2 regions of the Vibrio sp. 1580 genome follow, and region 2 is predicted to be linked to the other one. Evidence: predicted binding sites of a transcription regulator. Region 2 holds the regulator's gene; the other holds the start of a gene.
The links. Region 2 encodes CRP, which controls carbon source genes, mostly activating them, when cyclic AMP is high. Its sites were predicted from a motif close to TGTGANNNNNNTCACA; they were not measured.
Positions count from the first base shown of each region.

Region 1 (5,644 bases), on a different contig from region 2:
GGCCAAGCATTAAAGAAGTTACGTCACCCACACCACCGGTTGAGTGTTTGTCGACAATTGGACCACCGAAATTCATGTGGCTCCAGTCGATAACCATGCCCGAATCACGCATTGCACACGTTAAGGCGATGCGCTCATCCATGGTCATTTCATTAAAGAAAATCGTCATAGCAAACGCCGCAATCTGACCTTCAGATACCGTGTTGTTCGCTACGCCTTGAATAAAGAAGTTGATTTCATCGGCGGTTAGGACTTCGCCGTCACGTTTTTTACGAATGATTTCTTGTGGTAAATACATTAGTGCCTCCCAAGCTCTTTTGAGCCATGGTTGTAGTAGGATAGAAGAGGTTTGGTAGCACCCGTTTAGGTGCTACCGTTCAGACGTATTATTGGAATTAGTACGCTGTTGGATCAGCGACGTCGTCCGATACTTCTAATGTATTTAGTAGGTTGGTTAGCAGGCTAGACGCACCAAAACGGTAGTGACGAGCATCAACCCAGTTGTCACCTAGGATTTCGTCAGCCATTGCTAGGTATGCTGCTGCGTCTTCAGCAGTGCGCACACCACCTGCTGGTTTGAAACCAACAGTTTCTGCAACACCCATGTCGCGAATAACTTCAAGCATCATGCGAGCGTATTCTGGTGTTGCGTTTACTGGCACTTTACCAGTTGAAGTTTTAATGAAGTCAGCACCTGCTTCAATACAGATTTGAGATGCTTTCTTGATTAGTGCTTCTTCTTTTAGTTCACCTGTTTCGATGATCACTTTAAGAAGAATGTCACCACAAGCTTCTTTACATTGCTTAACTAGTTCGAAGCCTACTTTCTCATCACCCGCCATTAGCGCGCGGTAAGGAAAAACTACGTCAACTTCGTCTGCACCGTAAGCAACCGCCGCTTTTGTTTCAGCAACTGCGATTTCAATGTCGTCGTTACCATGTGGGAAGTTCGTTACTGTTGCAATACGAACCTCTGGCGTACCTTGCTCACGAAGTGTCTTCTTAGCAATAGGAATAAAGCGAGGGTAAATACAAATTGCAGCTGTGTTGCCTACTGCTGTTTTCGCGTCATGACATAGTGAGATCACTTTTGCATCAGTGTCATCGTCATTCAACGTAGTTAGGTCCATAAGTTTAAGTGCACGTAGCGCTGCTGCTTTTAAATCGCTCATTTCTATCTCCGATCAATATTCAAAAAATTCACTACTCAGCCTTACATCACGTCTTTAACTATAATCAACAAGTCGAGACAATGTGAGTAAATGGCTAAACAGTCTATTAATGAACGGACTTGGTTCCCTGAAGACTCGGCATATACAGCGAAAATTTATCATATGCCAATTGCTATCCTTGTCACCGCACAGTACCAGTTTGGCCTATGGCACAACAATCTATGATTGCGGTGTCTTTAATATCACATCACAAAGCAAAACGCCTATTAGATCTGATATTGCAGGGCAATTCATTTGCCCATCGATTATGTAATATTCATTACGTGATTAAGAATCAAGCTTAACCACTATCCTGTGATTAATACATTATAGAGTTTCACCGCAAAACTGTAGCACCAAATAGAGCGCAAACGGTTTGTATCTCAAAATTTCCTAGCCCCTATTCCATTGACTGCGTAATACCTCGACTAAGGCAAACACCCGATGAAATTTTGGAGCCCGAAAAACGAAAAATGCCCCGCAGCAATCTCTTGCTACAGGGCATGATGTAAAACGGCGTCTATATATTAAGAACCGATTCTAATTATAGTGCTGCAAGGCTTAAGCAGAAGCCTGCAATTGTCGCTGCCATAAGGTTAGACAACGTACCTGCAAGAACTGCTTTAACACCCATGCGAGCGATGTCACTACGACGGTTTGGTGCAAGGCTACCTAGACCACCAAGTAGAATCGCGATAGAAGAAAGGTTCGCGAAACCACATAGTGCGAATGAGATGATAGCTGTTGTCTTCTCAGACATTACTTCACCAGTTGCCGCGATTACTTGAGCGTTTTCACCTAGATATGGTGTGAAGTTCAAGTAAGCAACGAATTCGTTCACTACGATTTTCTGACCGATGAATGAACCAGCTGTTACAGCTTCTGCCCATGGAACACCGATTAGGAATGCTAGTGGAGAGAACGCGTAACCTAGGATTAGCTCTAGTGTTAGTTCTGGCATGCCGAACCAACCACCGATGCCACCTAGCATACCGTTGATTAGCGCGATTAGACCAACGAATGCGATTAGCATTGCACCTACGTTAAGCGCAAGTTGTAGACCAGAAGCCGCACCGCCCGCAGCTGCGTCGATTACGTTAACTGGTTTGTCGTCACCGCCGTCCATCGCTTCTTCGATACTTTCGTGAGGCTGGTCAGTCTCTGGGTGAAGGATTTTAGCGAACAGTAGACCACCTGGTGCTGCCATGAATGATGCCGCAACTAGGTACTCTAGTGGAACACCCATAGATGCGTAACCAGCTAGTACACCACCAGCAACAGAAGCTAGACCACCACACATTACCGCGAATAGCTCTGATTGAGTCATTTTTGGAACGAATGGGCGAACAACTAGAGGTGCCTCAGTTTGACCTACGAAAATGTTAGCTGCCGCTGACATTGATTCCGCACGAGAAGTGCCTAGCGCTTTTTGTAGTGCGCCACCAAGAATCTTGATAACCCATTGCATAACGCCAATGTAGTAAAGAACTGAAATCAGTGCAGAGAAGAAGATCAGTGTAGGAAGAACACGGAATGCGAAGATGAAACCGCCGCCGCCGAATACTTCGAACATCTTGTCAGAAACAAGACCACCGAACAGGAATGATGAACCATCGTTACCGTAGTTGATAACGTTAGAAACACCTGAAGAGAAACCGTTTAGTAGATCACGGCCCCAAGGTACATACAGAACAAATGCACCTAATGCGAATTGGATAGCGAATGCGCCACCCACAGTTCTAAAGTTGATAGCTTTTCGGTTGTTAGAAAATGCCACTGCAATCGCAAGAAGCACTACCATACCGATTAGGCTCATAAACAGGCTCATAGTTTATGACTTCCTTATAAGTTATTTATTGGCGTGTTACAAAATGGAGCTATAAAGCGGGGGCAATTATACTCATGCAGAATCAATTAAAGTAATGCCAGCCTCACACTTTCCTATAAGATTCATGATTGATTCAACCAGCTTTGTGAGTTAATTCACAATAAGCAGGAAAACGTTTTCGATTTCAAACCACATCTTTAGATTTTATTCACATATCGAGAAAGCAAAATTGCTATTTTTCCACAGTTGAGAGGCAATCGATTGCTTTCGGCCGTTATGCAACTCTACGAGCTCATTAAAGACGTGAATGAGTTTGGCTGGGTGATTTGACTCCCCTTGATATCCAAGTATAGGCATATCTGGTGCGTCTGTTTCGATTACTAGGTTTTCGAGTGGTAATTTTTGAATTGCGTCGCGTGTTTTCTTGGCTCTTGGGTAGGTAATCGTTCCTCCTACACCGATAAAAAAACCTAATTTGACCCACTCCATGGCTTGCTGATAACTCCCAGAAAAAGCGTGTAGCACACCACCTCTAGGGAGATTCGCCGCTTTCACCATTTGAATGAGGCGATTGTGCGCTTTTCGGCTATGTAAAATAACTGGGAGTTCGAAGCGTCTAGCCAGCTCAAATTGAACTTCAAGTGTCTTTTCTTGCAACTGTGGGTCAACATCAATGGCAAAATCTAAACCACACTCTCCTATTGCCACGCACTGTGGCCCTTTTTGATTTAGATAGCCTTCTAGCTCTGTAAGGTGCTGCTCAACGTTATCTTCAAGAAAATACGGATGAAAGCCGAGCGCATAATACAAATTAGCATGTTGCTCTGCCAAGGTTTGAATACGAGCCCAATTTTGCGGACCGACGGAAGGAATCAAAATTCTCGCGACACCTTGCGTTTGAGCAAGCTCAAGTTGATGCGCAAAGTCATCTTGAAACACATCAAAATCAAAGTGGCAGTGCGTATCAAAGAGCTTCATCTTGACGCTTTTTATCTGTATCTGCGGGCAGAAAATCAGAAGATCGTTGGGCTTCACTCTTCTCTTCAGTTTGATGGGCAGGGTCTTTTCGATATGGGACACAACTGCGTTTCTGATCGGGAGTTAACCCCATCTCTTTACACCAGTTGTCGTAACGCTTTAGCCCACGTTTAAACCAATTCATATCTTATCCTTATATAAAAACGCCCTTGGCTAAGTTTATAGCCAAGGGCGTTTTAAAATCTAGTTTGCGTTACGGCTTACCCTAACCGCGCAAATTAGTGCTCACGTGTCGCACGGAAATCAACGTCAGGAAAACGCTCTTTCGCTAAGTTTAAGTTAACCATTGTTGGAGCGATATACGTTAGATTATCACCACCATCCAATGCTAAGTTCGCTTGATTCTTGCGTTGGAACTCATCCAGTTTCTTCGCATCATCACACTCAACCCAACGCGCAGTTGCAACGTTAATGCCTTCATAAATCGCTTCAACGTTATACTCAGATTTCAAACGAGCCACAACAACATCGAACTGAAGTACACCAACGGCACCAACGATCAGATCGTTGTTCTGTAGAGGACGGAATACCTGTACCGCACCTTCTTCTGATAGCTGAACCAAACCTTTGAGAAGCTGCTTCTGCTTTAGTGGATCTTTCAGGCGAATACGACGGAATAGTTCCGGAGCGAAGTTCGGAATACCAGAGAACTTCAATGATTCACCTTGCGTAAAGGTATCACCAATCTGAATAGTACCGTGGTTGTGTAGACCAATGATGTCACCGGCGTAAGCGTGTTCTGCACGTGCACGGTCACCAGCCATAAAGGTTACTGCATCAGAGATACTCACTTGCTTGCCAAGACGAACGTGGTTCATCTTCATACCTTGCGTGTAAGTGCCCGATACAATACGCATGAATGCGATACGGTCGCGGTGTTTTGGGTCCATGTTCGCTTGGATCTTAAATACGAAACCAGAGAACTTCTCTTCAGTCGCTTCAACTTCACGTTCAACCGCTTGACGAGTTTTCGGCGCTGGAGCCCATTCAGTTAGACCGTCTAGCATATGATCCACACCAAAGTTACCTAATGCAGTACCGAAGTAAACTGGCGTCAGGTCACCTGTTAGGAACATTTCCAAATCAAACTCAGGGCAAGCACCCATGACAAGCTCAAGCTCTTCTCGAACACTTTCCGCAAGGCCTGCACCAACTTTTTCATCAAGCTCTGGGTTATCGAGACCTTTGATGATTCGAACTTCTTGAATCTCATGACCGTGACCTGATTCGTATAAAATCGTTTCATCACGGTGAATGTGGTACACACCTTTAAATTCTTTACCACAGCCGATTGGCCATGTAATTGGCGCACACATCATGCCCAACTCGTTTTCTACCTCGTCCAATACTTCCATTGGATCACGAACGTCACGGTCAAGTTTGTTCATGAAGGTTACGATTGGCGTGTCACGCAGACGCGTTACTTCCATCAGCTTACGTGTACGATCCTCGACACCTTTCGCCGCATCGATAACCATCAAACACGAGTCTACTGCCGTTAACGTACGGTATGTATCTTCCGAGAAGTCTTCGTGTCCAGGCGTATCAAGTAGGTTTACCAGACAGT
Region 1 covers NZ_JAWOVT010000005.1:210,784-216,427, reverse strand. The annotation lists gene deoA (thymidine phosphorylase) at 1-298, opposite strand, end outside; gene deoC (deoxyribose-phosphate aldolase) at 396-1,172, opposite strand; gene R7093_RS10250 (hypothetical protein) at 1,263-1,397, shown strand; gene R7093_RS10245 (NupC/NupG family nucleoside CNT transporter) at 1,756-3,039, opposite strand; gene R7093_RS10240 (TatD family hydrolase) at 3,244-4,017, opposite strand; gene R7093_RS10235 (DUF5363 family protein) at 4,004-4,201, opposite strand; gene prfC (peptide chain release factor 3) at 4,296-5,644, opposite strand, start outside.
Region 1: a site for CRP is predicted at 3,184-3,199, ahead of R7093_RS10245 (NupC/NupG family nucleoside CNT transporter). Genes of this name have one in related genera too.

Region 2 (5,644 bases):
TGCTCAGCCCAGAAGCGCAAGCCGTGATTGGTCAAGTACATGACAACACGCGTCCAGCGCTGAAGCTGCTTGAGCGTGAAGGTTTTACCAACCGAGGCTACGTCGACATCTTCGATGGTGGCCCAACGGTTGAGTGTGATCTGCGTAATATTGAGTCGGTACGTCATTCATTCCGTGCGCAAGTCAAAATCTCTGAACATTCCAGCACACAAGACTTCTTGATGTGTAATTCATCTTTCGAGAACTTCCGTGCGACAGTCACTAAAGCGGCGTATGACGCAGAAACACAGAGCGTAATGATCGCACCAGACGTTGCGGATGCACTTTCGGTTGAAGAAGGGGATTTCGTTCGCCTTCTTCCGCAGTAACAGACGACAGAATTTAAGGATAGAAACAATGACACATTGGATTGCAGGTGAATGGGTACAAGGTCAGGGTGAAGCATTTACGTCTCTGTCGCCGTACAACCAAGAAGTGATCTGGCAAGGCAAAGGTGCAACGGCAGAGCAGGTGAACCAGGCGGTATCTGCAGCGCGTGAAGCGTTTATTGACTGGAAAAAGCGCCCATTTTCAGAGCGTGAGGCAATCGTGTTGGCTTTTGCGGAGAAAGTAAAAGAGAACAGCGAAAAAATCGCCGAAGTCATTGCCAAAGAAACTGGTAAGCCAATTTGGGAAACGCGCACTGAAGCAGCGGCAATGGCAGGTAAAATTGCCATTTCGATTCGCGCTTATCATGACCGCACTGGTGAGGCGAGCCGTGAAGCAGCAGGCAACCAAATCGTATTGCGCCACCGCCCATTGGGCGTGATGGCGGTGTTTGGTCCTTACAACTTCCCAGGCCACCTACCAAATGGTCACATTGTGCCTGCGCTACTGGCTGGTAACACGGTAGTCTTCAAACCGTCTGAGCAAACGCCATGGACGGGTGAATTGGCAATGAAGCTATGGGAAGAAGCCGGTCTGCCGAAAGGCGTGATTAACCTTGTTCAGGGCGCGAAAGAAACTGGTATCGCGCTCGCTGACGCAAAAGGCATCGATGGCGTACTGTTTACGGGTAGCGCAAATACGGGGCATGTATTACACCGTCAATTTGCGGGTCAACCGGGCAAGATGCTCGCACTAGAAATGGGTGGTAATAACCCGATGGTGATCTCTGATAAATATGGTGATTTGGATGCCACGGTTTACACCATCATCCAGTCAGCGTTTATCAGTGCTGGGCAGCGTTGTACGTGTGCTCGTCGTTTGTATGTGCCATTGGGTGAAAAAGGCGATGCGCTTATCACCAAACTCGTTGAAGCGACACGCAATATTCGCGTAGACCAACCATTTGCAGAACCTGCGCCATTTATGGGACCGCAAATTTCGGTCGCGGCAGCCAAGTTTATTCTTGATGCACAAGCTAATCTACAGTCTCTTGGCGGTGAAAGCTTGATTGAAGCGAAAGCAGGAGAGGCGGCGTTTGTTTCTCCTGGCATCATTGATGTAACGAACATTGCTGAGTTACCAGATGAAGAATACTTCGGCCCACTTCTGCAAGTGGTGCGTTACGAAGGGTTAGACAAAGCCGTGGCGCTAGCAAACGATACGCGCTTTGGCTTATCTGCTGGTTTGGTCTCAACCGACGACCAAGAATGGGAATACTTCGTTGACCACATTCGTGCAGGTATCGTGAACCGTAACCGCCAGCTCACTGGTGCAAGCGGTGATGCGCCATTTGGTGGTCCGGGGGCGTCGGGTAACTTGCGCCCAAGCGCTTACTACGCAGCAGATTACTGTGCGTACCCAATGGCATCAATGGAAGGTCAAGAGACTGTCTTGCCTGCAACATTGAGTCCAGGTGTAGCGCTATAAGTTTTAATAATAGAGTCGCAACTATGCATTGCGGCTCACCTTGCCGGCGCATCATTTAGGTATGGGTTGTAGTGATCGTTGGCAGAACACGAAAAGTGAGCAAAGACTCGGAAAAGCGTGTTGACTGACTGGCATTTACCGTCACAGGTTGATGGTTGCTCGTTCATTATTCTGGACAACTTTTGTTGTGAACGAGCAGCCAACTTCCGCTTACCTTTAAACTCTACATCTCGTAACAAGGAGTCGTTATGACGCCCGATGTGTTATTTGAATCGCTATGGCAAGATTACATTCAACGTCTTTGCCCTTCGGCTGCTAAAGTGCATCAGCTGCTTCAAGAAGATGAGCCTCTGATTAATGATCATATAGCTTTACGTACCTTCAATATCGCGCCTCTTGGTATTGAAACTCTAGCTAAGCCATTTGTAGCTATTGGTTACAAGGCGTGTGGTGATTACGTTTTCGAAAGCAAAAAGCTGGTTGCTAAGCACTATGAGCACCCAGATCCGAAGCAACCTAAAGTATTTATTAGTGAGCTAAAAGTTGAAGAGTGCTCGTCTGAGCTACAAGAGATTGTGAAAAATTTGGTGGCACAAGTCGATGCTGACAAGCTGAACGATAGCGCATTCTTACATGGTGGACGCTTGTGGGATTTAAGCTTTGCTGATTACCAAACGTTGGCTAAAGAAAGTGAGTACGCATCTTGGCTTGCGGCGCATGGTTACGGAGCAAACCACTTCACGGTGAGCGTTAACCAGCTCAATGAATATGAAGAAGTGAAGCAGGTAAACGATCATCTGCGTACCGCTGGGTTTACCATTAATGAAAATGGTGGTGAAGTGAAGGGCACTCCTGAGGTGTTGCTAGAGCAGTCATCGACCATGGCAGATAAAGTAGCGGTTCGTTTTAGCGAAGGCACTGAAATTATCCCTGGCGGGTTTTATGAATTTGCTAAGCGCTATCCGATGGAAAATGGTGATTTGTACCCAGGTTTCGTGGCCGCTTCAGCTGACAAAATCTTTGAAAGTACGAATGGCTAAGTTTTAGGGTTAACCTGTTAAGCTTACTCATTAGTGTTCGCTGCACCCTATCTCATTTGGTCATGAGTAAATAAAAAGCCACCAATGTTGCCATTGGTGGCTTTTATAATTTTGTTCGTGTCACTCTAGTTCGAGATTAACGAGTACCGTAAACCACGATGGTTTTACCGTGAGCAGAGATTAGGTTCTGCTCTTCTAGCATCTTCAAGATACGACCTACTGTCTCACGAGAACAGCCAACAATTTGACCGATTTCTTGACGAGTGATCTTGATTTGCATGCCGTCTGGGTGAGTCATTGCGTCTGGTTGTTTTGCAAGGTTCAGAAGCGTCTGAGCGATACGACCAGTTACGTCTAGGAACGCCAGGTCACCCACTTTTTGGCTAGTTACTTGAAGACGACGAGCCATCTGCGCAGAAAGACGCATTAGGATGTCTGGGTTTACTTGGATAAGCTGACGGAACTTCTTGAAAGAAATTTCAGCAACTTCACAAGGAGATTTAGCACGAACCCAAGCTGTGCGCTCTTGGTCTTCCTCGAATAGACCAAGTTCACCAATAAAGTCTCCTTGGTTTAGGTAAGAAAGGATCATCTCCTTACCTTCTTCGTCTTTGATAAGAACCGCAACAGAACCTTTAACGATGTAGTACAAAGTTTCTGCCTTTTCGCCCGCGTGAATTAGCGTGCTCTTTGAAGGGTACTTATGAATATGACAGTGTGAAAGAAACCACTCTAATGTTGGGTCGGTTTGAGGTTTACCTAGAACCATAATATCTCACTTCCTCTGCAGGGTACGCTTGCGCTATCCATATTTTAGCTAAGCCTGAATTAGGCCTACTAGAATAAGAGCACTTTTTATATGCTGCAAGCTCTCTTGTGTTTCGGTAAGAAATAGTATCCTTTTTCGAAAACGATTTCTTGATTTTAATCGTGCCATGATTGAGATTTTGTAAGCAAAACTGTGCACATGATCACGGTATGAAAAGTAAACATCTTCGCAGGCAGGTTTTTAGCCAATTTTCCCTGTTTCGATGAGCTGTTGTAGGATAGGCCGAACTATGAGCTCCATTGCAAAGCTCATCTTACCGCCGGGTACGACAATCGTGTTGTGGCGTGACATGAATGAGCCATCAATCATGGCCAGCAGATATGGGAAGTCGACATTCTTGATACCGCGTAGGCGAATCACCACAAAACTCTCATCCAAACTAGGGATGCCTTTTGCATTAAGTGGGTTGGAAGTGTCAACGGTCGGTACGCGCTGGAAGTTGATGTGAGTACGAGAAAACTGCGGAGTGATATAGTTGAGGTAATCGTCCATGGATCGCACGATTGAGTCCATTACCGCTTCACGCGAATGGCCGCGATCGCGAGTGTCACGTACGAATTTTTGTATCCACTCTAAGTTCACAATCGGCACCATGCCGATTAAGAAATCCACATGTTGAGCAACATTAACATCTCCATCGACCACGCCACCATGTAACCCTTCATAAAACAGCACGTCGCTGTTTTCGGGTAAGTCTTGCCACGGTGTAAACGTGCCTGGCATTTGATTGTAGGGAACCGCTTCGTCAAACGTGTGCAGATAACGGCGCACGCTGCCAGTGCCGTCATGCCCGAACTTACGGAAAAACTCTTCTAATCCCGGGAAGTCATTAGCTTGTGGGCCAAAGTAGCTAATGTGTCGACCTTGCTCGCGGGCTTTGCGAATTTCGATGTCCATTTCTGGGCGAGTAAAGCGATGGAAGCTATCGCCTTCAACCCATGCGGGTTTAACGTTCATCATATTGAACATTTTACGGAAGGCTTCAGATGTAGTGGTCGTGCCGGCACCGGACGAACCAGTAACCGCAATAATTGGGTGTTTAGCTGACATGACAAACCTTGTCGAAAATTACTTACCTGTAATGTGCAGTAGAGTTACTACTGCACGGTCGATATCCCACTATAGCACGTAACAATACCTTGTCATCGAGTGGGATACGGTAAAATGTGAAGGGTCTAAAATTTTGTTTTATGCTGAATATCGACGGTTTCGTGTAGCTCAGAGAACACGATAACCGCTTCACCTTTTTCCAATTGAGCTTTAACTTGATCAATTTTGTCATGCAAAGAAACCTCGACGGTTCCGTAATCCGTTCCTTCGCGTAAGACGAATTCACGAATTAAGTTTTCCAATGTTTCCGGCGCAATGTCTTGCCATGGAATGATCATAAATACCTCTAACTTTTATGATGAGCGGCTAGTTTACTGCGTTCGTTGCTTGGATACAGCAGAAAGGTAATCTGCGGCGATACTTTCGTAATACGCGGGCAGCGCTTCCTCCAACCAAAACTTAGGTTTTAACGCCGTTCCTGTTAGGAAGCCAACATGGCCACCGTGTTCAAAGAGACGGTAATCAATGTTATCTGGCAAAACAAACTTCGGTATCACATCATCGGTCATGAACGGATCGTCTTTGGCATGGATGATCAGTGTGGGTAGCGTGATTTGCTGTAGTTTACTTAAGCCAGAACATTGATCGTAATAATCTTGTGCGTCTTTAAAGCCGTGCAGTGGTGCCGTGATCAAATCATCGAATTCATACAATCGTGTGACACGTTTTATTGAGTTGTAGGACAAAGCGAGCTCGCCATGCAATAGATGATGCTTTTGTAACGCGTTACGTTTCAGTGAAGAAAGCAGATAACGGCGATACACTTTCGAAAAGCCTTGTTCAATACGGTTTGCACACGCCGCTAGGTCTA
Region 2 covers NZ_JAWOVT010000021.1:28,090-33,733, forward strand. The annotation lists gene astA (arginine N-succinyltransferase) at 1-368, shown strand, start outside; gene astD (succinylglutamate-semialdehyde dehydrogenase) at 397-1,854, shown strand; gene R7093_RS22240 (DUF1338 domain-containing protein) at 2,103-2,894, shown strand; gene crp (cAMP-activated global transcriptional regulator CRP) at 3,031-3,663, opposite strand; gene R7093_RS22250 (phosphoribulokinase) at 3,904-4,773, opposite strand; gene R7093_RS22255 (YheU family protein) at 4,899-5,111, opposite strand; gene R7093_RS22260 (hydrolase) at 5,145-5,644, opposite strand, start outside.